DNA from 4 places in the Leisingera sp. S232 genome. Region 1 is predicted to be linked to each of the others. Evidence: riboswitches for the same ligand, from Rfam matches in the RefSeq annotation. Region 1 holds a riboswitch; each other region holds the start of a gene.
The links. A riboswitch is a leader RNA that binds a small molecule or an ion and turns the genes downstream of it on or off. The one in region 1 is predicted to bind cobalamin.
Positions count from the first base shown of each region.

Region 2: another riboswitch for cobalamin. It lies ahead of ACP151_RS13285 (DUF4198 domain-containing protein); the one in region 1 lies ahead of ACP151_RS09830 (hypothetical protein).
Region 3: another riboswitch for cobalamin. It lies ahead of ACP151_RS09535 (ABC transporter substrate-binding protein); the one in region 1 lies ahead of ACP151_RS09830 (hypothetical protein).
Region 4: another riboswitch for cobalamin. It lies ahead of ACP151_RS06930 (DUF1636 family protein); the one in region 1 lies ahead of ACP151_RS09830 (hypothetical protein).

Region 1 is NZ_JBNAFX010000012.1:47,031-52,939, reverse strand. It holds gene ACP151_RS09840 (DNA polymerase III subunit gamma/tau) at 1-628, opposite strand, end outside; gene ACP151_RS09835 (protein-tyrosine phosphatase family protein) at 830-1,384, shown strand; gene ACP151_RS09830 (hypothetical protein) at 1,431-1,835, opposite strand; cobalamin riboswitch at 1,943-2,163, opposite strand; gene ACP151_RS09825 (SRPBCC family protein) at 2,393-2,860, opposite strand; gene nudC (NAD(+) diphosphatase) at 2,916-3,899, opposite strand; gene ACP151_RS09815 (5'-nucleotidase C-terminal domain-containing protein) at 4,235-5,909, shown strand, end outside.
Region 2 is NZ_JBNAFX010000021.1:7,423-13,331, forward strand. It holds gene ACP151_RS13265 (energy-coupling factor ABC transporter ATP-binding protein) at 1-185, opposite strand, end outside; gene cbiQ (cobalt ECF transporter T component CbiQ) at 172-960, opposite strand; gene ACP151_RS13275 (cobalt ABC transporter permease) at 957-1,541, opposite strand; gene cbiM (cobalt transporter CbiM) at 1,538-2,158, opposite strand; gene ACP151_RS13285 (DUF4198 domain-containing protein) at 2,169-2,954, opposite strand; cobalamin riboswitch at 3,098-3,312, opposite strand; gene ACP151_RS13290 (DksA/TraR family C4-type zinc finger protein) at 3,716-3,985, opposite strand; gene rpoH (RNA polymerase sigma factor RpoH) at 4,500-5,396, opposite strand; gene ACP151_RS13300 (RluA family pseudouridine synthase) at 5,558-5,909, opposite strand, start outside.
Region 3 is NZ_JBNAFX010000011.1:85,914-91,822, forward strand. It holds gene ACP151_RS09520 (LysR family transcriptional regulator) at 1-412, shown strand, start outside; partial or broken gene ACP151_RS09525 (ABC transporter ATP-binding protein) at 703-1,213, opposite strand; gene ACP151_RS09530 (FecCD family ABC transporter permease) at 1,210-2,259, opposite strand; gene ACP151_RS09535 (ABC transporter substrate-binding protein) at 2,256-3,266, opposite strand; cobalamin riboswitch at 3,408-3,598, opposite strand; gene ACP151_RS09540 (chemotaxis protein CheW) at 3,825-5,360, opposite strand; gene ACP151_RS09545 (chemotaxis protein CheD) at 5,435-5,909, opposite strand, start outside.
Region 4 is NZ_JBNAFX010000006.1:125,736-131,644, forward strand. It holds gene cobN (cobaltochelatase subunit CobN) at 1-2,592, opposite strand, end outside; gene cobW (cobalamin biosynthesis protein CobW) at 2,746-3,780, opposite strand; gene ACP151_RS06930 (DUF1636 family protein) at 3,783-4,193, opposite strand; cobalamin riboswitch at 4,291-4,495, opposite strand; gene cobO (cob(I)yrinic acid a,c-diamide adenosyltransferase) at 4,548-5,183, shown strand; gene glpD (glycerol-3-phosphate dehydrogenase) at 5,409-5,909, opposite strand, start outside.

The DNA.
Region 1 (5,909 bases):
CGATCTTGCGCAGCAGCGCAATCATCACTTCCGGCTCGATCCGGCGCAGGTCGAACCGCTGACACCGCGACAGAACGGTCACCGGTACCTTACGGATTTCGGTGGTGGCAAAGATGAATTTCACATGCGCCGGCGGTTCCTCCAGCGTCTTCAACAGGGCGTTGAACGCAGAGGTCGACAGCATGTGAACTTCGTCGATGATGTAGATCTTGTAGCGGGCCGACGCGGCGCGGTACTGCACGCTGTCAATGATCTCGCGGATGTCGTTGACACCGGTGCGGCTAGCCGCGTCCATTTCCATCACATCGACATGGCGGCCTTCCATGATGGCGGTGCAATGTTCGCATGTGCCGCAGGGATCGGTGGTGGGGCCGCCCTGGCCGTCCTCACCGACGCAGTTCATCCCCTTGGCGATGATCCGCGCGGTGGTGGTCTTACCGGTGCCGCGGATGCCGGTCATGATAAAGGCCTGGGCGATCCGGTCAGCCGCAAAAGCGTTCTTCAGGGTGCGCACCATGGCGTCCTGACCCACCAGATCGGCAAAGGTTTCTGGCCGGTATTTGCGGGCCAGAACCTGATATTGGGATTGGCCGGTGTCGCCGGTGGTGCCGCTGGGGATGTCGTTCATGATGTCTCGTGCCGGATTCGGTGTGCGGGCGCGCGCCCTGCGTTCCGCGCAGGGTATTGAAGCGCGGCCCGTTCGTCCACTGCAGAAGGGCAGGCGGCGGGCAGGCAGGAAAAGGAATTGTTTTTTGACTTTTTGCCGTTAGAATCAATTGGCAAGACCCTGGGCGGGCGTGGGAATTGGAACGCAACGCAAGGAGGCGGCATGCGATCTGACAAATCCTCTGGGACTGCGGTGCAGGAAATGCCTGTACCAGTGAATATCTCGATCCATGAAGTGCCCGTCGCGGGCGGGCTTTTGGCCCTGTGCCCCTTGCCGGGCAAGGGCGGCGATTATGCCGGCGACATGGGCCGGATCAACGCCTGGAAGCCCGGACTGGTGATCTCCATGACCACGGCTGAGGAACACGCGGCGGCAGGCAGCCATCGGCTGGGCTGCGATATCCAAAGCATGGCCAGCCGATGGATTCACCTGCCAGTGCCGGATTTCGACGTGCCATCCCCGCAGGTGGCGGCCATATGGCCCAAGGCCAGCGCTTCGGCGCGGATGGCGCTGGAGGGCGGCGGCCGGGTGCTGGTGCATTGCCAGGGCGGCTGTGGCCGCTCCGGCATGGCTGTGCTGCGGCTGATGATCGAAAGCGGCGAAGATCCCGCACAGGCGCTGGAACGGCTGCGCAGCGTGCGCCCCTGTGCGGTGGAAACACAGGCGCAGCTGGAATGGGCCAATGCCGGCCGCCCGACAGGGCAGCGCCCGCAATAGGTCGGCAGCCCGCTGCGGCTTGCCGTTTCGTGCCCAATCCGCTGGTTTAAAGCGCCAGCATCTGCTCTGCCTGCCGCGCCTCTGCCGTTTTCGGCAGCGCCTCCATCAGCGCGCAAGGGCGGGCGTCCAGTTTTGACGCGGCAAATCCGGTGCCGTCACGGCTGAGGATCGCGTCGGCAAAGCGGTCCAGGCCTTCACGTGGGGCCTCCTCTCCGACACCGCAGAACAGCCGGATCCGGTCATGGCTGGCCACAAATTGGGCCGGGCAACTGCGCGGGCAGCCGTCCAGGGCAGAAGTGCCAGTGATTTCGAAATCCTCATGGGTCATCGGCTTGGCCTTGGTCATTGCTTCGGCCAGTTTGGCGATCATCCGCTCTGCCGCGGGGCAGGGGCGCCCCAGGTGTTTGCAATCCGTTGCCGCATAGAAATGCGTCTTGTCCGTCCACATCATATTTGCGCCCTCCGCGCGTGGTACGGGGGTCTTGAAAGCAGGAGTTCGGATGAAAAACGGTTTGCCGCCGGTGCCATCAGACCCTGCCCGGACACCCCGCCCGGGTTCGAGTTTCAGTTCCGATGGCAGGTCTCCTGACTTGCGGGTCGTCGCTTTCCCGATCCTTCCCGGCCTCTTGCGGGCCAGTGGCTCTATCGGGGTCGCTCGCCGCTTACAGTTGCGGGGGCAGTCTCGGACTTGGCCTGCTGAAATGCGGGCCGCACCGTGTTCCCTTTTGATCCCGGACACAAGATTCTGTGGCACGGGAACCATCGGCACCAGCGGTAGCGGTTCGCCTGCCGAGTCGTCAATCGTTTTTCTGCACCTGCACTAGCTGCCAGTGGCGGCGCGGGTTCGGCAATCTGCCGGAAACCGGCGAATCCCTGCTGTGGCGCCCCGTCGCGCCGACCCGGCAACAGACGGGAGTGTGAAAGTTCGGCCAACTGGGCACCCTTGCCCGCACCTGGCCTGCGCTCAGGCCGCAGTAGATGCCGGAGGGCTGATAGGAGGCGGTGTTGTCAGGCGGTTCGGTTCAAACGCTCTTCCGTGATGCGGGCGTATTCTGCCAGCCGCAGCTTGAAACGACGGTTGAGATTGCTGCGCGCCAGTTTCAGCGATTGCACCATCAAACGCCCGGTCAGCGTGGTCGGAGACAGTGCCAGCCGAACAGACATACGGGTCCGGTGTGGCGACAAGGCCAGCAGCTCAACCTCTGTCCGGCCGTCAATGCCACTGCCGCTGCCATTCAGCACAAGGCCTGACGGCGGCGTGAATGATGCCATCGTCAGTTTGATGTCGCGCGACTTGCCGCGAAAATTGAAGGTCAGATCCCAAACCAGGCCGTTCTCCGGCTGGGCGAGGTCGCCGGTGCGCTGCAGCTCTATCCCGCGCCGCAGGGCAGAGCGCTCCAGCTGCTCGAAGTCCGAGATGGCCGCAAAGACATGATCGATCGGAGCCTCGATGTCTTCTTTGCTGTGAAATTCCATTTGCGTTGCCTCATATGCCGCTTGGGAGCCGCGCTGTTTCCGCCAAATATGCGCTTTAGTCCAGCGTGTCCGCAAGCCAGTTCTTGATCAAAAACTGTGCAATTGCCCCTTTGCGCGCGGGTTTCAGAACCGGATGTTCGCCGGCGAACACTGTCATCATCTCCTGACGGCCGATCCACAGCGCATCCTCGATCTCTTCGGGGTCGATGGTGATCTCACGGCTCAGGGCCTCACCTGCACAGCCAAACATCAGCGACATCGGAAAGGCCCAAGGTTGACTCGACAGGTACCGCACTGGACCAACCTGCACTCCGGTTTCCTCCAGCACTTCGCGGCGCACCGCGGCCTCCAGCGTCTCTCCCGGTTCCACGAAGCCGGCCAACAAAGAGTACATCCCTTCCGGCCAGCCGGGCGAGCGGCCCATCAGAACGCTGTCACCATGGGTGATCAGCATGATCACGACCGGGTCTGTCCGCGGAAAATGCGGCGCTTTGCAGGCCGGGCAGACCCTTTGCCAGCCCGCTTGCGCCATGTCGCTGGCGGCGCCGCAGCAGGCGCAATACCGGTGGCTGCGATGCCAGGCCAGCAATGCCTTTGCGGTGGCGGCCAGCTCTGCCTCCAGCGGCGACAGGCGGGTCATCACCCGGCGCAGTTCAACAAAGACATGGCCCGACGGCAGGTCCGGGTGCTGTTGTTCGCTGGCGTCGGCAAAGCTGTTGAGAGCCTCACTGTCGACATCATCAGGCTGCCAGCCGCTGATATCGCAGGCAAAGCAGGGGGTGCCGTCCGAGGTCAGTCCAAGAAACAGCGCATCCGGTTTGCAGGCTGCGGCCAGCGGATGGGCCGGTTTGCTCCAGGCAAGGCCGCAGGGCAGATCCGTCTCCGTTTCCTGCCGCGTCAGCGGTTTGCCCCGCCACATGAGCAGCACCTGGGCGCCGGGCGTGTTCCAGGCTGTTTCCAAAGCTGCGCTGTCGCTTCGCAGATGCGCGGCGCGCTCCAGCATGCCGCCGCCGAAGGTCACCTGTTCCGCGCGTTTCATGGCAGCTCTCCTATGGCTGGCGGCCTTTTGGGCCGTGCTCAACGTGGGACTGCAGCCATGCATGACAGTATGACGCAGGGGCTGCCAGCATTCGCCTGCGATCAATGCTTGCCTGTCGCAGTGCCGCCACACCTGCCCTGATTAACGCGGGGTCATTTTTCAGCAGAACAGGGAAAACCACGCTGCCGCAGCGGGCGATCTACGAAAAAGTTAATATGCTGTGAAAAGGATGCTTTGCAAAAGCGGAAAACGCTGATTCAAATAGCGCGGGACAAGAATAACGCCGAAGGGCGCGAAAGGAGCGGCGGGCAGGCAGTGTCAGCAGAATTTTGGATATGACGACCGGGGCCGGGACCTCAGAAACCGGGACTTCCGGGACGCTGCATGTGTTGGCCACCACGGACCTGCACTGCAATCTGCTGAGCCATGATTATTATGCTGACCGGCCGGATCCAGCCATCGGCCTGTCACGGGCGGCCACTTTGATCGCCCAGGCGCGCACTGAGGCAGCACGACAGGGCGCGGCCTGTATCCTGGTTGACAATGGCGATGGGTTGTTGGGATCGCCCCTGGGGGAAATTCTGCCGCAAATGGCTGGGCCGCATCCGCTGATGCGCGCCTTTCAGGTCCTGCAATATGACGCGGCGGGCCTCGGCAACCATGATTTCGATTCCGGGCTGGCTGCTCTGACGAACATGCTGAAGGACGCGCCTTGCCCGATGCTGTGTGCGAATCTGACGGCCGCGCAGCCGGGCCTGGAACTGCCGTTTGCCGCTTCAGCAGTTCTGGAGCGCGCCGTGCCCGCCTGCCCAGGCTTGCCGCCTCTGCGGATCGGCGTTTTCTCAGTCCTGCCGCCGCAGACGCTCTCCTGGTGCCGTCAGGTGCTGGCAGGGCAATTGCAGGCGCAGGGCATTGCAGAGGCCGCCGCCGAGCAGGCGCGGCAGCTGAAGGCGCAGGGCTGCGATCTGGTGCTGGGCCTTGCGCATAGCGGGCTGGCGGCAGAAGGCGGCGACAGCAGTGAAAACGCCTTGGAACTGCTGGCGGCCCTGCCAGAGATCGACGCTCTGGTTGGCGGCCATACCCATCTGACACTGCCACATCCGGACCACCCCTTTGCCAAGCCGGTGGTGATGCCAGGCGCGCATGGCTCGCATCTGGGGATGATCCGGCTGGAGCTGGAACATGTTTCCGGCAGCTGGCGGATGCGCCGTGGCACGCCCAGCCTGCAGCCGGTTGCCCAACCGGGGGCAACAGGTGCCGTGCAGCCGCTGGCGCAGGAGGCGCCCGCATTGGTGCAGGCCCTGGCAGATGATCACGGCCTCACCTTACAGCGTATGCAGGAGCCGGCAGGACACAGCCCGGTGGCGATGCATTCCTATTTCACCTTCTTTGCGCCGGACCGCGGTCTTGCCCTGACGGCCAGCGCCCAGGCGGCTGCGGCGCGGGTGCTGCTGCGCGGCACTGACGGTGAAAACCTGCCGTTGCTGTCTGCGGTGGCGCCAGGCAAATTCGGCGGCCGCTCCGGGCCGCAATATTACACTGATATTGCCGCCGGTGCGCTGTCTGCCCGCAATATTGCGGATCTGCAGGTCTTTCCGAATGAATTGAAGGCAATGGCTGTCACGGGCGCGCAGCTGCAGGATTGGCTGGAAATGTCGGCCGGGCTGTTTAACCAGGTGATGCCAGGCAGTGCCGGACAGCAGCTGGCAGACCCGCATCGGGCAGGCCACAACTTCGATGTGATCTTTGGCCTCAGCTACCGGATCGATGTATCCCAGCCACCGCGGTTCTCCGCCTCGGGGGCGCTGTTGAATCCGGATGCCCGGCGGGTTTCGGATCTTCGCTGGCAAGGCCAGCCGATTGACCCCGGCCAGCGGTTCGCAGTTGCACTCAACAGTTACCGGGCCAGCGGTGGTGGCCGGTTCCGGATGCTGGAAACCGCAGAGGAGCTGCCGTTGCCGCCGCTCCGCATCCGGCAGGCGATCAGCGACTATATTGCCGGGCGTTTGC
Region 2 (5,909 bases), on a different contig from region 1:
GTGACAGTACCGCTATCGGGCGCAATCAATCCCATGATGATTTTAAGGAGCGTCGATTTCCCTGCTCCATTTGGCCCCACAATCGACAGCCGTTCCCCCGCATGAAGCTGCATCGAGGCGCCCTCCAGCACCGGGTCGAGGCCGGGATAGGCAAAATGAATATCCTTCAGATCAAGAAGCGGCATAGACAACCTCAGCCCAGATCAGGGCGGCAAGGGCGGCGGCAAGGGCCACGGCAAACAACAAGTCGGCCCTGTTTAGGCGGAAGTCTTCCAGCAGGATGATCCGACCAGAGAAGCCCCGGCATTTCATCGCCGCCAGAATGCGTTCTGACCGTTCGATGGCACGCACCAGCATCATCCCCACCAGATAGCCGTAGCTGCGGTAGGTGTGCCAGTTGGTGCCGGGACGAAAGCCGCGCAGCTTCATTGAGGTACGCAGGCGCTGGTATTCCTCGCGCAGGACGTCGATGTAACGGATGGTGAACATCATCAGATGCACCAGCCGCTCCGGTGTCTTGAGCGCAAAAAGCGCATGCCCCATCGTCACGGGCTCCATGGACCCGACCAGCGTCATGACCGCCAGGATGACGGCATTTGCGGTCAGGGCAATCTCGGCTGCGCGCCGCAGGCCTTCCCAGCTGGCCTCCAGCCCCCACACAGAAAAGACAGGGGTGCCCGGGATGGTGAACGGCAGCAGCACCAGCATGAAGATGATGAAACTGTCCATCATCGCCATCCGTTTCAGCGTCTTCCGCGGCGGCAGACCAGAGAACGCCAGAAGCCAAATCGACAGGCCAAGCGCAGCTGACAGCACCCAAAGGTTGCTGAGCGAGACCACCACAACGGCATAGACGGCTGTCATCACGATGCGCATCCGCGGATCAAGCACTGTGACCTTTGCGCCCAATGCGCCAAAGCCGCTCAGCGGCTTTTCATCGCCCGTCAGAACATAAGTCATGTACCACTGCCGATCTTGCGCCGCGCCGCGATGTAAAAGCCCAGGCCGAACAGGCCAAGGATGTAACCAATACCCCCAAGGACGGATTGAAAGTTCGATTTGTTCTTGAACGCGGTCAATTCCTGTCGCAGGGGGCGCAACTCGGTGCGCAGCATGGCTGCAAGTTCCGTGCGCGCCTGATCGGACAGGCCTGCAGCTATGGCAGCTGACGGCACTGCAGCAACGCCGGCCGTTGTGGGGGGCGCTGTGCCGGGGCTTTGTCCCAGAATTTCTGCAACCTCGGCGGCGTCCATGACGGCCTCTGCAACATGACCGGCACCAAGATCGCCGCGAAAGATATGCGTCACAGGTTCAGAGGGGGTGAACAGGAAGAAACCGTCGGCATCAGTCGTTGTGTCGCCCAGTTTTCCGCCAGCTTCGTCAAAAACCTCGATCAGCAAGTCCGGAGCCATTTCGCCATTGGAAAAGCCGACTTCGCCCTCGATGTCTGATCCAGAAGGAAACACAGAAGAAATCACATTGTGCGCCAGTGCAGGCAAAGGCGCCAGCAGTGCAACGACCAGAACGCAGAAGCGGATCATGCCAGGCTTCCTTTCTTTGTGTCAGCAAACAGTTCGGGCTTCACCCGCCGGGCAAGGAAAATGGCGGCGCCGGACAAAAGCGCCTCGATCAACATCACTGGGATATGGGAAAAGAACACAAGCTTGGCGGCAAGAATGAATTCGTCACCAGACAGCATCAGCGATACTGCAACAGCAAGAGTCGTGAGGGCAATTGCCACACCGCCGCCAATGCCTCCCCAGATCGCCCCCTGCAGCGGCGAGCCACGGGCCACCAGTGGCCGGAACATCAGGCCGACCAGAACTGCAGGCAAGGCAATGTTCACGGCGTTTACGCCCAGCACTGTCAGCCCGCCAAAGCCGAAGAAAACCGCCTGCAGCAACAGGCCGACAAACAGGGCCGGGAACGCGGCCCAGCCCAGCACCAGCCCAGCCAGCCCGTTCAGGATCAGATGAACCGAACTGGGGCCGATCGGCACATGGATCAGCGAAGCGACAAAGAAACTGGCCGAAAGCACCCCTGCCGCCGGAATACGTTCCAGCGGCAGTTTACGCAGACCCATAGCAACACCGCCGACGGCGGCAATCGCGCCGCCGATGACAACCGGGTTCGACAGTGCGCCGTCTACGATATGCATCGGTCTACTTTCACTTCAGCTCTTCAGCGTGGATCCACAGCACTGCATCCTGGCTAAGCTCCTTGCCTTCGTGTTCCGTCGCCGGACCGGAGCCCAGAGCGGCAAAGCCCCAGTAACCCGCTCTCGGAATCCCAAAAGAGAACACGCCGTTTTGATCGGCAATGGCCACAATCGCTCCGCCCGGCATCTCACCAACGGTGGGGCTGGTGGTGGCAAACTTGTCGAGATCAGGCTCAGCCGCCATAAATTCGATTTCAATCTCGGCACCCGGAACCGGTTTGCCGTCAGCCAGAACCTGACCAGAGAACGTGGACCCCACAATGACGTTGTAAGGCTTGTTCAGCGGCAGGATTTCGGTGTCCAGGCCAACCGGCTGATCCCAATCAGACGGCAGCGTGTTGCGGTTCAGCACGACCTTGGCAATCTGCTGGATGTAGATGTCTTCGCTTTCCTCGTAATAAGGCGCGGGCACAGTCACCACAACATAGTCGCCGGAGCGTTTCACCGGCACCGAGGCCTTATAGGCCGAGGCTTCGTTCTCAACTCCTTTGAAGGTGGCTGGCTCCAGACGATCCGACAGGTCAATCTTCTCGCCCTTGTGGATCATGAAGAATTCTTCCGGCTTGCCCATATCCATCGCATGGCCATTGGCCATCGGGTGCCAGAACACCAGCCCCATCGGCACATCGCCAGGTTTTTCGATCAGCGCTTGCTCAGTGTAGTTCAGCTGGAAATGCGCCGACGCAGCAGTCGGCAGGGAAACGGCCAGAGCTGCGGCCAGGTAGTTCAGTTTCATTTCGTCCTCATTCAACGACGCAGGCGCACCTGCAATCAGGAATGAACAACGGGGAGTAGTGGCACGGGATCGCCTGAACGACAGTCGCGCCAGACGCGCACCCCGGCGTCCGGTGGAAAAGACCCGATTCTCCGCAGACGGAGTCTCGGCCCTCGTGTCCGGCAGGTCTCCTGACTCGCGGGTCTCGGTTCCGCTGGCCTTCCCGGGACATGTCCCAGTGGCGTTTTCAGCGTCACTCACCGCTCACAGTTGCGGGGGCAGTCACGGATTTGGTCCCTTTTGGGTACGCCGCACCGTGTTCCCTATTTCTTCCGCTGCGCATTGAAACACTCGCGGAACCGGTCACTCTGGCTGAATGTCAAACCGCCTATTCTGTGTCAAGAGAATCCTATTCTATTCACCTGACCGCTGCCTTCCATAGTTTTGCCTGTCTGGCTGTTCCGCCCGATGTTTCGCCGCCTGTGCCGCAACAACTGCTGTCAGAGGAACAACATCAAGTCGCGGTGCATCCCCCAGTTCACTTTGCCGGTTCTGTTGCTGGCGGCGCCAAACTTCACCGTGGTCGATTAATGGGATGATGGGCTGTGCAGACAGCTATCTGCACATGGGTCATCCGTCGCTTGACCGGCTGAAGTAGGTAAACTGGCACAGGTTATGGGACTATGCCTTGGGCTGGCTGGACCGCCTGCTGTCGGTACCCCGTTTTTCCTGCCTGAAAATGCGGCTGCCAGATGAACTGACACCACCCAACGGACACACCACTATTTCAGCTGGCTGTCCTTGGAGCCGCGCCGGTTGATGCCTGCGCGCGCCTGGCGGACTCCATCGCGTTCTTGCTGACAGTCAAGGCACAGCTTAACGCCGGGAATTGCAATGCGGCGCTTTTCCGGGATTGGCTCCTCGCATTCGGCACAATGGGTCAGGCTTTCGCCCATGGGGCGTTTCTGCGCCTTCAGCCGCGCCAGTTCATCATTGATCGAAGCTTCGATCTGCTCGGTCACTGCGCCGTCCTGCGCCCAGCCGCCTGCCATGGTCCTTCCTCCTGTGCCAGAGGCGAGATTTTAGGGACGTCGAGGCCAGCTGACCAGTGGCAACCGACGGCAATTTCCGAGTAATTCTGTCAACTATTTGATTTTGTTGAACTTTTCGTTGACCACCCTGCCACTGGCCGCTACATAGAATACAGAATTTGCACGCAAGCCAGAATCACCGGCCGCAAGCAGCCAGCGCTCCAGCCCCCCCACAGGGCAGCCAGACAGCTCGCTACGCCAGCAACCAAAGTGATTTCAGCCAGCCGCACAATGATGAGCGGACCACCAGCCAGCACTTCTGCCAGCTCTCCGCCGCGCACCCAGCAATGCGCCAGGCCCGCGCCAGGCAGATCTCCCCGCAAGCACTTGCCAGCAAGGAAGGTCAGCACATCTGACCGAATGTTTCGCGTGCGAAACATTGCGGCAGAAGCACTGCCGTAACACCAGCGTCATTGTCAGAAGCAAAAAAAGCGGTGCAATGCACCGCCCTTCCCTTTGCTGCCGCCCCCTGAGATCAGGCGCCGTTCAGCATCCCTTTGTCCATCGCCAGGTCGCGCATCTTCTTCTGAAGCTTCTCAAACGCCCTGACTTCGATCTGCCGGATACGCTCGCGGCTGACATTGTACTGGGTGCTCAGCTCCTCCAGCGTGACGGCCTGATCCATCAGGCGGCGCTGGGTCAGGATGTCTTTCTCGCGATCGTTCAGCACGTCCAGCGCCTCGACCAGCAACTCGCGGCGGGCCTCCAGTTCATCACGGGCCTCATAGTCGCCAGCCTGGTCAGCGTCCTCGTCCTCCAGCCAGTCCTGCCATTGCATCGTGCCTTCGCCCTCTGAGCCGACGGTGGCATTCAGGGACGCATCCCCGCCGGACATGCGGCGGTTCATCGAGATCACCTCGTCCTCAGTCACGCCAAGGTCGTAGGCAATCCGCGCGACATTCTCGGGGCGCAGGTCGCCATCTTCCAGCGCGCCGATGCGGGCCTTGGCCTTGCGCAGATTGAAAAACAGCTTCTTCTGCGCTGAGGTGGTGCCGAGTTTCACCAGCGACCAGGACCGCAGGATATATTCTTGGATCGAGGCACGGATCCACCACATGGCATAAGTTGCCAGACGGAAGCCCTTTTCGGGGTCAAAACGTTTCACCGCCTGCATCAGGCCAACGTTCGCTTCTGAGATCACTTCGGCCTGCGGCAGGCCATAGCCGCGGTAGCCCATGGCAATCTTGGCCGCGAGCCGCAGATGGGAAGTCACCATCTGATGCGCAGACTTTGCGTCCTGCTCCTCGACCCAGCGCTTGGCCAGCATGTATTCTTCTTCCGGCTCCAGCAGCGGAAACTTGCGGATTTCCTGGAGATACCGGTTCAGGCCGCCTTCGGGCGTCGGGGCAGGCAGGTTTGCATAATTCGCCATATTAAAGTGTCCCTCCCAAATGTATAAGGACTTAACATTAGCGCATATGTGATAGCGCTAAGCCCTTTTCAAGGACCGCTTATGGAATTCTTGTATGTTAGCCCGATGATACCGGTCTGTGAATTGCATCACAGGCTGGAACACGCTTATTTGCTGGCAATTTACTGACGCAGTGCGGCCAGCAACTGCGCCATGTCCTGCGGCAGCGGCGCCTCAAACCTGAGCGGCGCGCCCGTCACCGGGTGATTGAACCCCAGAACAGCAGCATGCAGCGCCTGGCGCGGGAAAGCCTGCACCGCCGCCTGTGCGGCTTCGTTCAGAGCCTTGCTTGCCAGTTTGCGGCGACCACCATAGGTGGGGTCACCGATCAACCCATGGCCGGCATGGGCCATATGCACCCGGATTTGATGGGTGCGGCCGGTTTCCAGCCAGCATTCGATCAACGCTGCACAGGACGGATTACCGAACCCCTCCACGATGCGGGCACGCGTTACCGCATGACGACCACCCTGA
Region 3 (5,909 bases), on a different contig from region 1:
CCCCTTGTTCGAGGACCAGTTTGGGCTGGTCTGCTCGACGGATCATCCGCTGTTTCGCCAGGACGCGCCCCCCACAATCGCCGATGTGATTGATGCGTCGTTTGTCCGCAATGCCCTATGCAGCCTGATCCGGAATGAGAATTTTGTGCAAGCCAGCAGCGATGCCGACGTAACAATCCACAATACTCACTCGCTGATCACCATGGTCCGGACCGGAAAATGGGTCACGGTTCTGCCGCAAACCGTTGCCCGTTTCATGCCAGAGGCAACTGCGTTCCGCCCGATTGCAGACCTGCCCGACAAACGGGAAGTGTACCTGTATCAGCGTGAGCGCTCCCGCTTTGCTGTGCTGACAGAGGAATGCTGCAGTTTCATTCAATCCTGCGATCTGCAAGGCGGCAGGTCAGGCTGATTGCTTCTGGCTCAGCTCAGCAGGCCGGCGCCTGCACCTTCAGGCCAGTTGAAAGGACAAAAATGGGGCGCCGCCATCCGTATCTCGGACCCAGCGAGCCTTAATCCCGAAAATATCATTCACTGTTTCGGGCGCCAGCGCTTTGTCGGGCGCTCCCAAGGCCACTAGGCGCCCCTGCGACAGCACAGCAACGCGGTCGCAGGTCAAAGCCTGGTTCAAATCGTGCAGCGCCACCACGGTCGTCACTTTCAAGTTCCTGATGCAGTTCAGGATTGAAAGCTGATGGTGAATGTCCAGATGGTTCGTCGGCTCATCCAGAAGCAACAGCCCCGGCCGCTGCGCAAGGGCGCGGGCGATGTGCAGACGCTGCCGCTCGCCACCGGACAGAGTTGCCCATTCCCGTTGCGCAAAACCTTCCATTTCCACAGTGCGAAGCGCATCATCCACCAGCTGCGTGTCTTCACTGCTCCAGGGGGACAGGGCCGACAGCCACGGGATGCGGCCCAGCTCCACCACTGAGCGCGCGGTAATGCGCTCAGCGGTGTCTGCTTGTTGCTCGACAATTGCAATCCGCTGGGCGGCCTGTCGGCGCGTCAGCCGGGCCAATGGCTGCTCTGCCAGCAGCACGTCGCCTTGCACGGGTTTTACCAGGCCGCAGAGCAGCCGCATCAGGGTCGACTTGCCAGAGCCATTGGGGCCAACCAGCGCCAGTGACTCGCCTGGCTGCACTGTCAGCGAAACGTCCTCCAGCAGGCATTTGCCACGCACGGAAAATGAGAGGTTTCGGGCTTCAATCTTCATCGCGCAGCCCTTTGCCCACGCACCAGTATCACCGCAAAGGACGGCGCTCCGATCAATGCGGTGACCACGCCGATGGGCAACACCTGACCAGGAATAATGACGCGGGATACGATGTCAGCCGCGATCAGGAACACCGCACCAATCAGCGCCGCAGCAGGCATCAGCCTGCGGTGGCCCGGGCCCACCAGAAACCGCGCCGCGTGCGGGATCACCAGGCCGACGAAACCGATGGATCCAACGATCGAGACCATAACAGCAGTGGTCAGTGCAGTGGCAAAGATCAGTACCACCTGCACCCGGCGGACCGGGATGCCAAGTGCGGCCGCAGAATCGCTCCCGAAAGTGAAAGCATCCAGCGCCCGCGCATGAAACCGGCAGATGAGCCAGCCAGCCAGCGCCAGCGGCACCGCCAGCCAGACATCCGGCCAGCGAACGCCGCTGAGGTTGCCCATAAGCCAGAACATGATGCCGCGCGCCTGATCGGCATTGGCGGATTTGGCAATGATGAAAGCCGTGAGTGCATTGAACAGCTGTGAACCTGCGATGCCTGCCAGGATAATCTGAGCCGCCGCGGCGCGGCTGCTCCCTGCCCCTGCGGCCCGCGCCAGAATGGCAACAAATCCGAAGGCAAGAAGTGCCCCGTTGAAAGCCCCGAAAGAGAGGGACAGGGCGCCGCCGCCAAGACCCGCGATCGTCACGGCAACCGCTCCCGTTGACGCCCCTGCCGAAATTCCAAGGATATAAGGGTCTGCCAGCGCGTTGCGCAGCAAAGCCTGCAGCACCACACCGGAGACGGCCAAGGCCGCACCGCAGGCCGCAGCCACCAGCGCGCGCGGCAGCCGGTAGCTCCAGATAATGCCCTGGTCCACCGGATCCACCGGCAGGCCTGCCCCGGCCAGCTTGTTGGCAATAACAGACAGCACAAGATCAGGCGCAAGCGGGGTTTCCCCGATCATTGCGCCTGCCAGAACCGCCGCAGCCAGCACCGGCAGCGCCAGGCAAGCGCCCCGGACACCCTGCCAGGCCAGTGCGGCGGCTGCGCTCATGCGCCGTTGCCGATCGCGCTGAGTTCGGCGGCCAGATCCTCCAGCGCCGGGATGGCGCGGATGGTGGCGTCCATGGCCTGGGCGTCCATCACCACGATATGACCGTTCTTCACAGCCTCCATCTGGCTGGCAACTGGGTCATTGTTCAGGAACTCCAGTTTCTTCTGATAGTCGTCCGCAGCGAAACGGCGACGGTCCATGCGGGCAATCACGATCACCGTAGGGTTGGCCTTGGCAATAGTTTCCCAGCCAACGGTCGGCCATTCCTCGTCGGTCTCGATGACATTTTTCAGGCCCAGCTGCTGCATCATGTAGCCCGGCGCGCCCTTCTGCCCGGCCACAAACGGATCGCTTTCCATTTCCGGAGAGGAGAACCAGAACACGGCAGACGCATCCGTAAGCGCAACCTCTTGCGCCTTTGCAACCGCTGCGGCTTCGCGCGCCTTGTAGTCGGCAACCAGCTCTGCACCTTTTTCAGCCTCGCCAAAGATCGCCGCCAGCTCCTCGATGCCCTGATAGAGGCTATCGGTGGTGAACATCTGCGTTCGGGTGCCGTCGCCGCCGGTGGTATTGTCCTTGCCAACGCAATCAGCGGGCATCACATAGGTCGGAATGCCAAGGTCGTGGAACTGTTCACGCTTGGCCACCACGCCTTCTGGGCCGACATGCCATTCGTATTGCGCCGCAACCAGGCCCGGACGTTTGGCGACCACGCTTTCAAAACTTGGGTCGTTGTCGGCCAGTCGGTCGATCTTGGCGTTTACCTCCGCGTATTCCGGCAGCACGTCATTGAACCAAACCGAAGTGCCCAGAACCTTGTCGCCCAACCCGAGGGCGAAAAGCACCTCTGTAGCGGCCTGGCCGACCGTTACAGAAGACGAAACTGGCGCCTCGAAGGTGACAGTTTCGCCGCAGTTTTGCAGAGTCAGCGGGAAGTTTTCATCCGCAGTTGCAGCCTGTGCGGCAGCAATGAAAAATAGGCCCATCAGGCCGGAACGTAGATACATGATTTCGATCTCCATGTGTCAATGACCGGAGAACGGGTGAAAGGGCATTGACCGGTAAAACTGAGGGTCCAGCCCTCGCATTGCGGCACCTGGAACGGAGCAGCATCTTACCGGCAACCTCCCCGGACAACCCCGTCCGGTGTGCTTCAGTTTTCACCGGCAGGTCTCCTGACTGGCGTGTCATTGCCTGCGCCGTCTTCCCGGGTTTCCAGACCCAGTGACATCCTGGCACAGCACTCTCCGCCTACAGTTGCGGGGGCAGTTCCGTTTAGCACCCAAGGTGCCGCGGCTTCCCTCTTAGCCCTTTCGGGACCGGCAAAACGCGCGTAGCGCATCGCCTTTGCTGCGGCAAGAAAAAGTTCTTCGGGGCCATCAAAATCTTCCGTCTCCCGGTCGGTTTCATCCGGTAGAACACCTAAAGAATGGCATGTCCAACACGGGCTGCGATGCCCCCACCGCCCTGGGCAGCGACCGGCGCGGGACCTGCCCTGGCACCGGTCTGCGGCGTCTGCTTTGCTGGCTCTGCGCTTTGATCCGCGGCTTGGCCGTGAGCCGCTGTTATGCGGCGTGGAAACAGCGGTCCACCAGCGCCTTGGTATCCAGAATCATTATCGTTTCGAAGACACCGTCCGAGTTGGAGTGCTGCAAGCAGCCGGTAACATCCTCCGAGATGCTTTTGGAAGTACTTTGCTGATCCATGGATTTCAACTCAACGACACGGTTTTCAGTGGTGATGATTATCTCATCGACCGTGTCCACCAGAATGCCGAACTTCTGCTGACCGTGCTTGAATATCAGCACCTTTTGATTGCGCCCTGGCGCCGGTGGCAGACCATACAGAAGCCGGGGGTTAAACAATGTGATCAACTCGCCGCGCAAATTCAGGATGCCCTCGACAAAGCTCAGGGAAAACGGTGGCTCAAGCAGCTCCTGTGGCCGATTGATCACTTCGCTGACATGTGACGTGTCGAGAGCAAATTTCCTGTCAAAAGTGAACTTGATGAAGGTTCGACGCTTGGCCCGCGCCTCCAGTTCAGCGACCTCATCATCCACCTCTTCAGGCGGGAACACTTCCTGACAGGATTTTGCCGCAGCCAGAAAGCTCGGCTCTGTCGAAAGTTTCGCCGGGTCCAGCATCATCACGATCTGATCGTTCTTATCAAGCAGGCACCCATCCACCAGATCGCCGCGCGGCAGAGCCAGTTTTGCAAATGGCAGGATCTCGTCCTTGAAATACGGCAGAATGCTGTCAATCGAGAACACCATAAGCCCGACCGGTCCCTCTGCGGTTTCGATCACCAGCATCCGCCGGTCCTTTGGCACAGTGGCCCCAAGGGTAAACTTTGCTTCATCGCCCATGAAACCACGGAAATCTATGATGGGCAGAATAACGCCACGCAGGTTCGTGGTGCCAATTACGTTCCCCCCTGTCAGCAACGATTGCTCCAGCTTGGGAACTGTTCTGACTTCTTTCACGTAGCGAAGATCAACTGCGCAGGTCGTGTGCCCGGTTTGGAAAGACACACAGGCAAGCTTCTTGCCCCGACTTTGTTTTACGGTCTCCCTACCGGAGGTATTGTCTGCTCTCGGCAATTGCTCCAGGTTCAGCAATTCGTGCGGATCAAGGATCTGCACCAGTCTTTCACCGCTATCGAATTTCAGCACCCCGTCGACGACGACATCCTTGATGCCCTCGCCGTTGGGCCGGAAATCCACCCGCGCCACACCTTTCCCATTCAGGACCTCACCGGTTCTGTCAAAAAGCAGGCCAATACAATGTTCGCCATGTTCAATGATGGCGACTTTTCGTGGTCCTGGATCCTTATCCTCCGGAAATTCCAGCAATTTGCGCAATTCAATCACAGGAATAATCATGCCCCGGAGGTTGAATAGGCCCAGCATAAAAGGCGGCGCAAGCGGCACCGGTGAAATTTCCTCCGGTTCGTTGACAATCTCGTGGAGGGCAGAAACGGAGATTGCAAATTCGCTGTCGGCTATAAAAAAAGAGCCATATTTGTCCGCCTGCACCTGTTTCGCACTGCCGCCCGGCGCCGCGGAAATACTCTGCCGGGGATCTGCGCTCATCCCTGCCATTTCCGCAAGGCGGGGTTCCTGGCAGGCAGGCAGATCATTTGAGCCAAGGATCAGCGGCTCTGAATTCTCCGGTGTCATGATTTCACTCCCAAGCGCGGTATGGATGCCACCGTGAACTCACCGGTTGTGCAGTTGATAGTCACCTGCCTGCCCTGCATGCCGCCAACATCCTCGTAGATATTGCGGACACCGGCCTCCCGAAGAGCCCGGTAAGCAGAACGGGCATTGATACTGCCGACAAGCCGGTCAGGTTCAGTGTCGGCAGGCATTGTCATATTGGCGCCGCCAACAACAATGGCTTGGATCTTGCGTAGCTCCTTGCCGGACAGGTCCATCAGGGACTGCAACGAAAGAAGCGCCTGATCCACATGCCTGCCGCTGATCGCATCCGTGGTTCCCGGTGATTTGGACAGCAGGCAATGTGCCAGCCCATAGAGCCCCGCGGCCGGGTTCAGCAAACCCAAACCGATGCAGGATCCTAGAATTGCATGCAGGGATTGCCCGGCCTGGCCGGTTTTGACCTGGCCGATCTGCACGTGAATCTTCTGA
Region 4 (5,909 bases), on a different contig from region 1:
GCCGTATTGACCGGGTTTGGGACCGAAAACGCGAGGGGTTTCGGTGAGATAGGGGTTGTCGGCCTGGGTTTCCTCGCGCTGGGCCAAAGCGGCCGCCGCGGTTTCGAACATCTGAGCAAGGCCGGGGAAGACATCGCGGAACAGGCCGGAGACCCGCAGGGTCACATCAATGCGCGGGCGGTTCAGCATCGACAGCGGCAGCACCTCGAAACCGGAGACGCGCTCGGACCCCTCGTCCCACTTGGGCGCGAGGCCCGCAAGATGCAGCGCCATGGCAAATTCCTCGCCTGCGGTGCGCATGGTGGCGGAGCCCCAGAGGTCGATCACCAGCCCCTTGGGCCAGTCGCCGTGGTCCTGGAGGTGGCGGCGCAGCAGCTCTTCCGCCAGTTTGACCCCTTGGGCCTGCGCCCCCCGCGACGGCACCGCCCGCGGGTCGGTGGTAAAGAGGTTGCGCCCGGTGGGGATCACATCGGAGCGGCCCCGGAAGGGGGAGCCGGAGGGGCCGGGGGGGACGATCCGGCCGTCCAGCGCAGCAATCAGCCCGGCGCGTTCCTCAGCCCCGCATTGGCCGGTGCCAAAGATATGCAGCCCCTCGCCGTACTGGCTTTCCTTGATGTCGCAGACAAAGGCGTCGATGCGGGTGATGGCTTCGGCGGGTGAGGTGTCGGGAGTGAGGCCGAGGTCGGCCTCGACACCGGTTCCCTGCGCTTCGGCGCGGATATCATCAATCAGCCGGTCGCGGCGGGCGGGGTCCAGCCCGTCGGCGGTGGAGTATTCATCCAGCAGGTTTTCGAGCCGGGACATGCCCTCGGGCAGGTTGGTCTGTGCCAGCGGCGGCGGTAGGTGGCCGATGGTCACGGCGCCGATGCGGCGTTTGGCCTGGGCGGCCTCGCCGGGATCGTTGACGATAAAGGGGTAGGTGACCGGCAAAGGGCCGGTCAGCACCTCGGGCCAGCAGGTGCCGGACAATGCCACCGCCTTGCCCGGCAGCCATTCCAGCGTGCCATGGGCACCGATGTGAACCAGCGCGTCGGTTTGGCTGCGCAACCAAAGGTAAAATGCGACATAGGCGTGGCGCGGGGTGCGGTCCAGGTCATGGTACTCGTCGACCCGGGTTTTCACTTCGCCGCGTTCCGGCTGCAGGGCGATCAATGCTTTGCCTGCACGCAGGGCCTTGAAATGAAAGGCATCATCGCGGCAGTCGATGTCCTGTTCGGGACGGCCCCAGGCCTCGGCCAGAGTGTTCTGCAGCTCTTGCGGCAGGGTGGTCAGGGCGGCTTTGTACTCTGTGAGGGAGACGCTCAGCGTTTCTTTCATCAGCCGCAGGCCGGAGTCTTCCTGCGGCTCGACGGTATAGCCCTGGTCCCAGAGTTCACGCAGGATTTCGTCGCAGGACGCCAGTGCGTCGAGGCCAACGGCATGGGCGAGATTGTGGTCGCGGCCGGGGTAGGTGGACAGAACCAAGGCAAGGCGCTTGTCCGCATTGGGGAGCCTGGCGAGACGCAGCCAGCCTTCGACGCGGTCTACAGCCGCCTTGACGCGGTCCGGATCGGCGCGATGGGCAAAGCGGGAATACTGCAGGTCCGGATCTTTCTTGCCCGGTGATTTGAAACTGACAACACCTGCAAAGATGCGGCCGTCGACCTCGGGCAGCACCACATGCATGGCAAGGTCGGCGGGCGAGAGGCCGCGACCGGCATCCGCCCAGTCCTTGCGCCGTGCGGTGGAGAGGGCGACCTGGAATACCGGGCATCCGGTTGTGGAGAGTGGTGAGGCGCTGCCGTCAGTGCCCTGTGCCGAAAAGGCGGTGGCGTTGATGATGGCGGCGGGAGCCAGCTCCGGGAGTTTTGCGCGCAGCCATTCCGTGGCAGCAGGTGCCTTGAGGCTGGCAGCAAAGGCGCCGTAGGCAGCGTAGCCGCGGGCGCGGAGTTCTTCGAGCAGCGCATCCACCGGGGCGGTGTCGGCTGCGGTGAGATAGGAACGGTAGAAGCTGACCAGAACCAGCGGTTTGTCCTGCGGAGGGAGGTCGGCCAGCACGCCCCTGGCGGGATCGTAGAAGCCATGCTGGGGCATGGATTTCACGCCAAGGACAGGGCCTGCGTAGAGGCCTGCGGCGAGCGACAGCTGGGCGAGGGCGGCCTGGGCGGCAACGGCGCCGCCGGCGTCGCACAGGGATTGCAGGCGGCGCAGAGTGGAGACGGGCAGGGTGGACAGTTCGTCCAGGCGTGCGTCTTCGCGGCCGTCAGCAGGCAGAACCGCCAGCGCAATGCCTTTGCGGCGGGCGAGATCCTGCAGGGTTGCGAGCCCGTAGGACCAATAGCTTTCGCCACCGATGAGACGGACAAGGACGCCCTTGGCGCCCTCAAGTGTCTGTTCCGCGTAGACGTCGACGGAGAGCGGGTGTTTCAGCGCGACGAGGTTGGCAACCCTGAGGCTGGGTAGCTTGCCGTCTGCCCGGTGCCAGCCTGCGGCAAAGGCACCAAGGTCGCTGTCGGAGAAAGACAACACCACAAGGTCCGCAGGGGTCTGTCCCAGATCCTGCGGGGTGTCGGTCTCGTCAAGGCCGTGGCTTTCGCGGAAGACGACGTGCATCAGTTTCTGCCTTTCCCGGCCAGCAAAACGGTGTCCCGGGGCGCAAGCCCCGGATCGCGCCCGACCCGCTCCGATGGGCGGGCGCGATTGCGCCCACCCCGGAACGGGCGCGATCCTTTCCGCTCATGAAGGTTACGGGTCAGGGGCATCAGCTTAGGCCCCCAGCTCGGCGCGGATCGCCTGTTCGTCGATATCGTCATGCTCGGCGATAACCACCAGGGCAGTCTTGCGCGGCTGCGCGCCCCAGGGCTGATCATATTGCGCGCGCAGGCGCTCACCCACGGCCTGAACCAGCATCCGCATCGGTTTTCCCTCCACCGCGACATAGCCTTTGACGCGCAGGATATTGCGTTCGCGGGCGAGTTTCACGATGGCATTCTGCAGCGATTCCGGATCGGATACTTCGCCCATTTCGACAACGATGCTTTCAAAATCGTCGTGTTCGTGGTCGTGATGGCCGTCGTGATGGCTGGGGCGGGCGTCGAGGTCGTCTTCGGCGGCCGCTTCCAGACCCAGGATAATGCGCGGGTCAATCACACCTTCGCTCATCGGCAGGATCGGCAGCTTGCGGGGGGCTTCGGCCTCGATCACTGTGCGGGCTTTTTCGACGCCTGCGTCTCCGGCCAGGTCGGCCTTGGACAGAAGCACGATGTCGGCGCAGGAAATCTGGTCTTCGAAGACTTCGCTGAGCGGGGTTTCATGGTCGATGCTGTCATCCGCTTCGCGCTGGGCCTGCACGGCGTCCAGATCGGGGGCGAACTGGCCCTTGGCAACTGCTTCGGCATCGGCCAGCGCAATCACGCCGTCGACTGTGATGCGCGAACGGATCGCGGGCCAGTCGAAGGCCTTCAGCAGCGGCTTGGGCAGGGCGAGGCCAGAGGTTTCGATCACGATGTGGTCGGGTTTTTCCGGCAGCTCCATCAGCTGTTCGATGGTGGGGATGAAGTCATCGGCCACGGTGCAGCAGATGCAGCCGTTGGCCAGTTCCATGATGTTTTCCGCCGGGCAGTTTTCATCGGCGCAGGATTTCAGGATGTCGCCGTCGACGCCGGCGGTGCCGAATTCATTCACCACAACAGCCAGCCGTTTGCCTTGCGGGTTCTGCATCAGATGGCGGATCAGCGTGGTTTTGCCCGCGCCGAGAAAGCCGGTGATGACGGTGACGGGGATCTTGTTGAGATCGCTCATGATTACTCCTCGGAAGGGAAGGCGGCCGGCGGGATGCGGGCAACGGATTGTTTGCGGAAAGCTGTGGGGCGCTCGCGCCAGGGCACAAGGCCGTCGGCGGTGGCAGCATAGGCGGCGGTGCCTGCGAGAATCTCTGGGATATGCACGTCCGGGTCCATGTCGCCGTAGACGTAGCTCCAGCGTTCCTCGCCGCCGGTCAGCAGCACGGTGCAGCTGCGCGAGCAGGCCGACAGGCATTTGACGCCGCGGAGGGTCACGCCCTCGGGCATGCCGGCCTCTTTCAGTGCATCATGCAGCAGGGTGCCCGGGCGGGTCGCCTCGGGGTCGGCACCTTCGTTCCGGCAGGTCAGGCATACGGTCAGGGTGACCGGTCCCGGGGTGCGGGCAGCATTGTCCGCCATTTCGTCAGCCATCTTCGCGTCTCCTGTCGCGGCTGGGCTTGTGGGATGGCCAGAAAGGAGCTGTCTCGTGCCAGCTCCTCAACCGGTTGCAGAACACCCCGTCTGCCCGTTGATCTCATCGTCGCTGGCAGGTCTCCCGGCTTGCGGATGCCAAGGCGCGGGGCCTTGCTGGCTATCCTGCCTTCCCGGGTGTTCTCCCAGTGGCATGGCGGCCTCATCCGGTCACGGTCGCGGGGGCGGCTGTGCTTGAGCCTTGGCAGGCCTTCACATTCCCTCTTCGCCTGTTTTCACAGGAACCAGCTGACCCCCCTTGCGCTATGGCGGGCTTCTTTGTCAAGACATGGGGGCAAACAGCTGGAGCACACCATGAGTGAAAAGTCTGAAACCGGCATCTCGGAGGATGAAGCCGCCCGTCACGCGTCCAAAATGGCCAAGAAGAAGGCCGCGCGCGACCGGATGATGAAAACCAAGGAGGGCGAGAAAGGCCTGATCATCGTCCATACCGGGCCGGGCAAGGGTAAGTCTTCGTCCGGCTTTGGCATGATTATGCGCTGTATTGCCCATGGGATGCCATCTGCGGTGGTGCAGTTCATCAAGGGCGCCTGGCAAACTGGCGAACGGACGCTGATCGAGGAAAACTTCAGCGATCTGTGTCAGTTCTATGCGATGGGGGAAGGCTTTACCTGGGAAACCCAGGACAAGGCCCGCGACATCGCTGCCGCGCAAAAAGGCTGGGAGAAGGCCAAGGAGATGATCCTGGACGAGAAAAACACCATGGTTTTGCTCGACGAGATCAATATCGCGCTGCGCTATGAGTATCTGGACCTGGATGAGGTGCTGGAGTTTCTGGTGGAGCAGAAGCCGCCGATGACGCATGTGGTGCTGACAGGCCGGAACGCCAAGGAAGAGCTGATCGAGATCGCGGATCTGGTGACTGAGATGGGCCAGATCAAGCACCCGTTCCGTGCAGGGGTGAAGGCGCAGAAAGGGGTGGAGTTCTAACCCCTTTCAGATCGCAATCTTGAGCAGGCCTGAGGTTTTGCGCTTTGCTTTGCAAATCGCCGGGGGGCGGGGGGGGGGGGGCCCGCCCCCCCCCCCCCCCCCCCCCCCCCCCCCCCCCCCCCCCCCCCCCCCCCCCCCCCCCCCCCCCCCCCCCCAACGCTTTTCAGGGAATCTCTGATTCATTGAAAAGGGGCGGGAGTGCCTCGGTCTATGATGTCCGGACTGTCATCGGGGGCGGGCTGATGATGCCGTGCGGGCGGTCTTCTCGCTGATGTAGGTATCGACCGCCGCGCGCTGTGCATCATCCAGCCGCAGGCCTAGTTTGGTGCGCCGCCACAGGTAATCTTCGCCGGAGCGTACCCATTCGCGGGCAATGGCCCAATCCAGTTCCCGCGCGGTGATGGTCGCGCCGAAGTTCCGGCCCAGGTCCTCTGCGGATTTGGCTGTGCCCAGCACGTCCCAGGACTCGGTGCCGTAGGCGCGGATCAGGCGGCGGGTCCAGTAGGGGGTGAGGAATGGATACTCCACCGCCAGCGCGCTGCGCAGCTTGTCTACATCTGCCACCGCGAAGTCGCCACCGGGCAGGGCAGCACCTGCCGTCCAGTCCGCAGGCAATTGCGGGAACACTTTGCCGATCTTTGCAAGTGCCGCCTCGGCCAGCTTGCGGTAGGTGGTGATCTTGCCGCCGAAGACATTCAGCAGCGGTGCCTGCGCCTGATCCAGTGT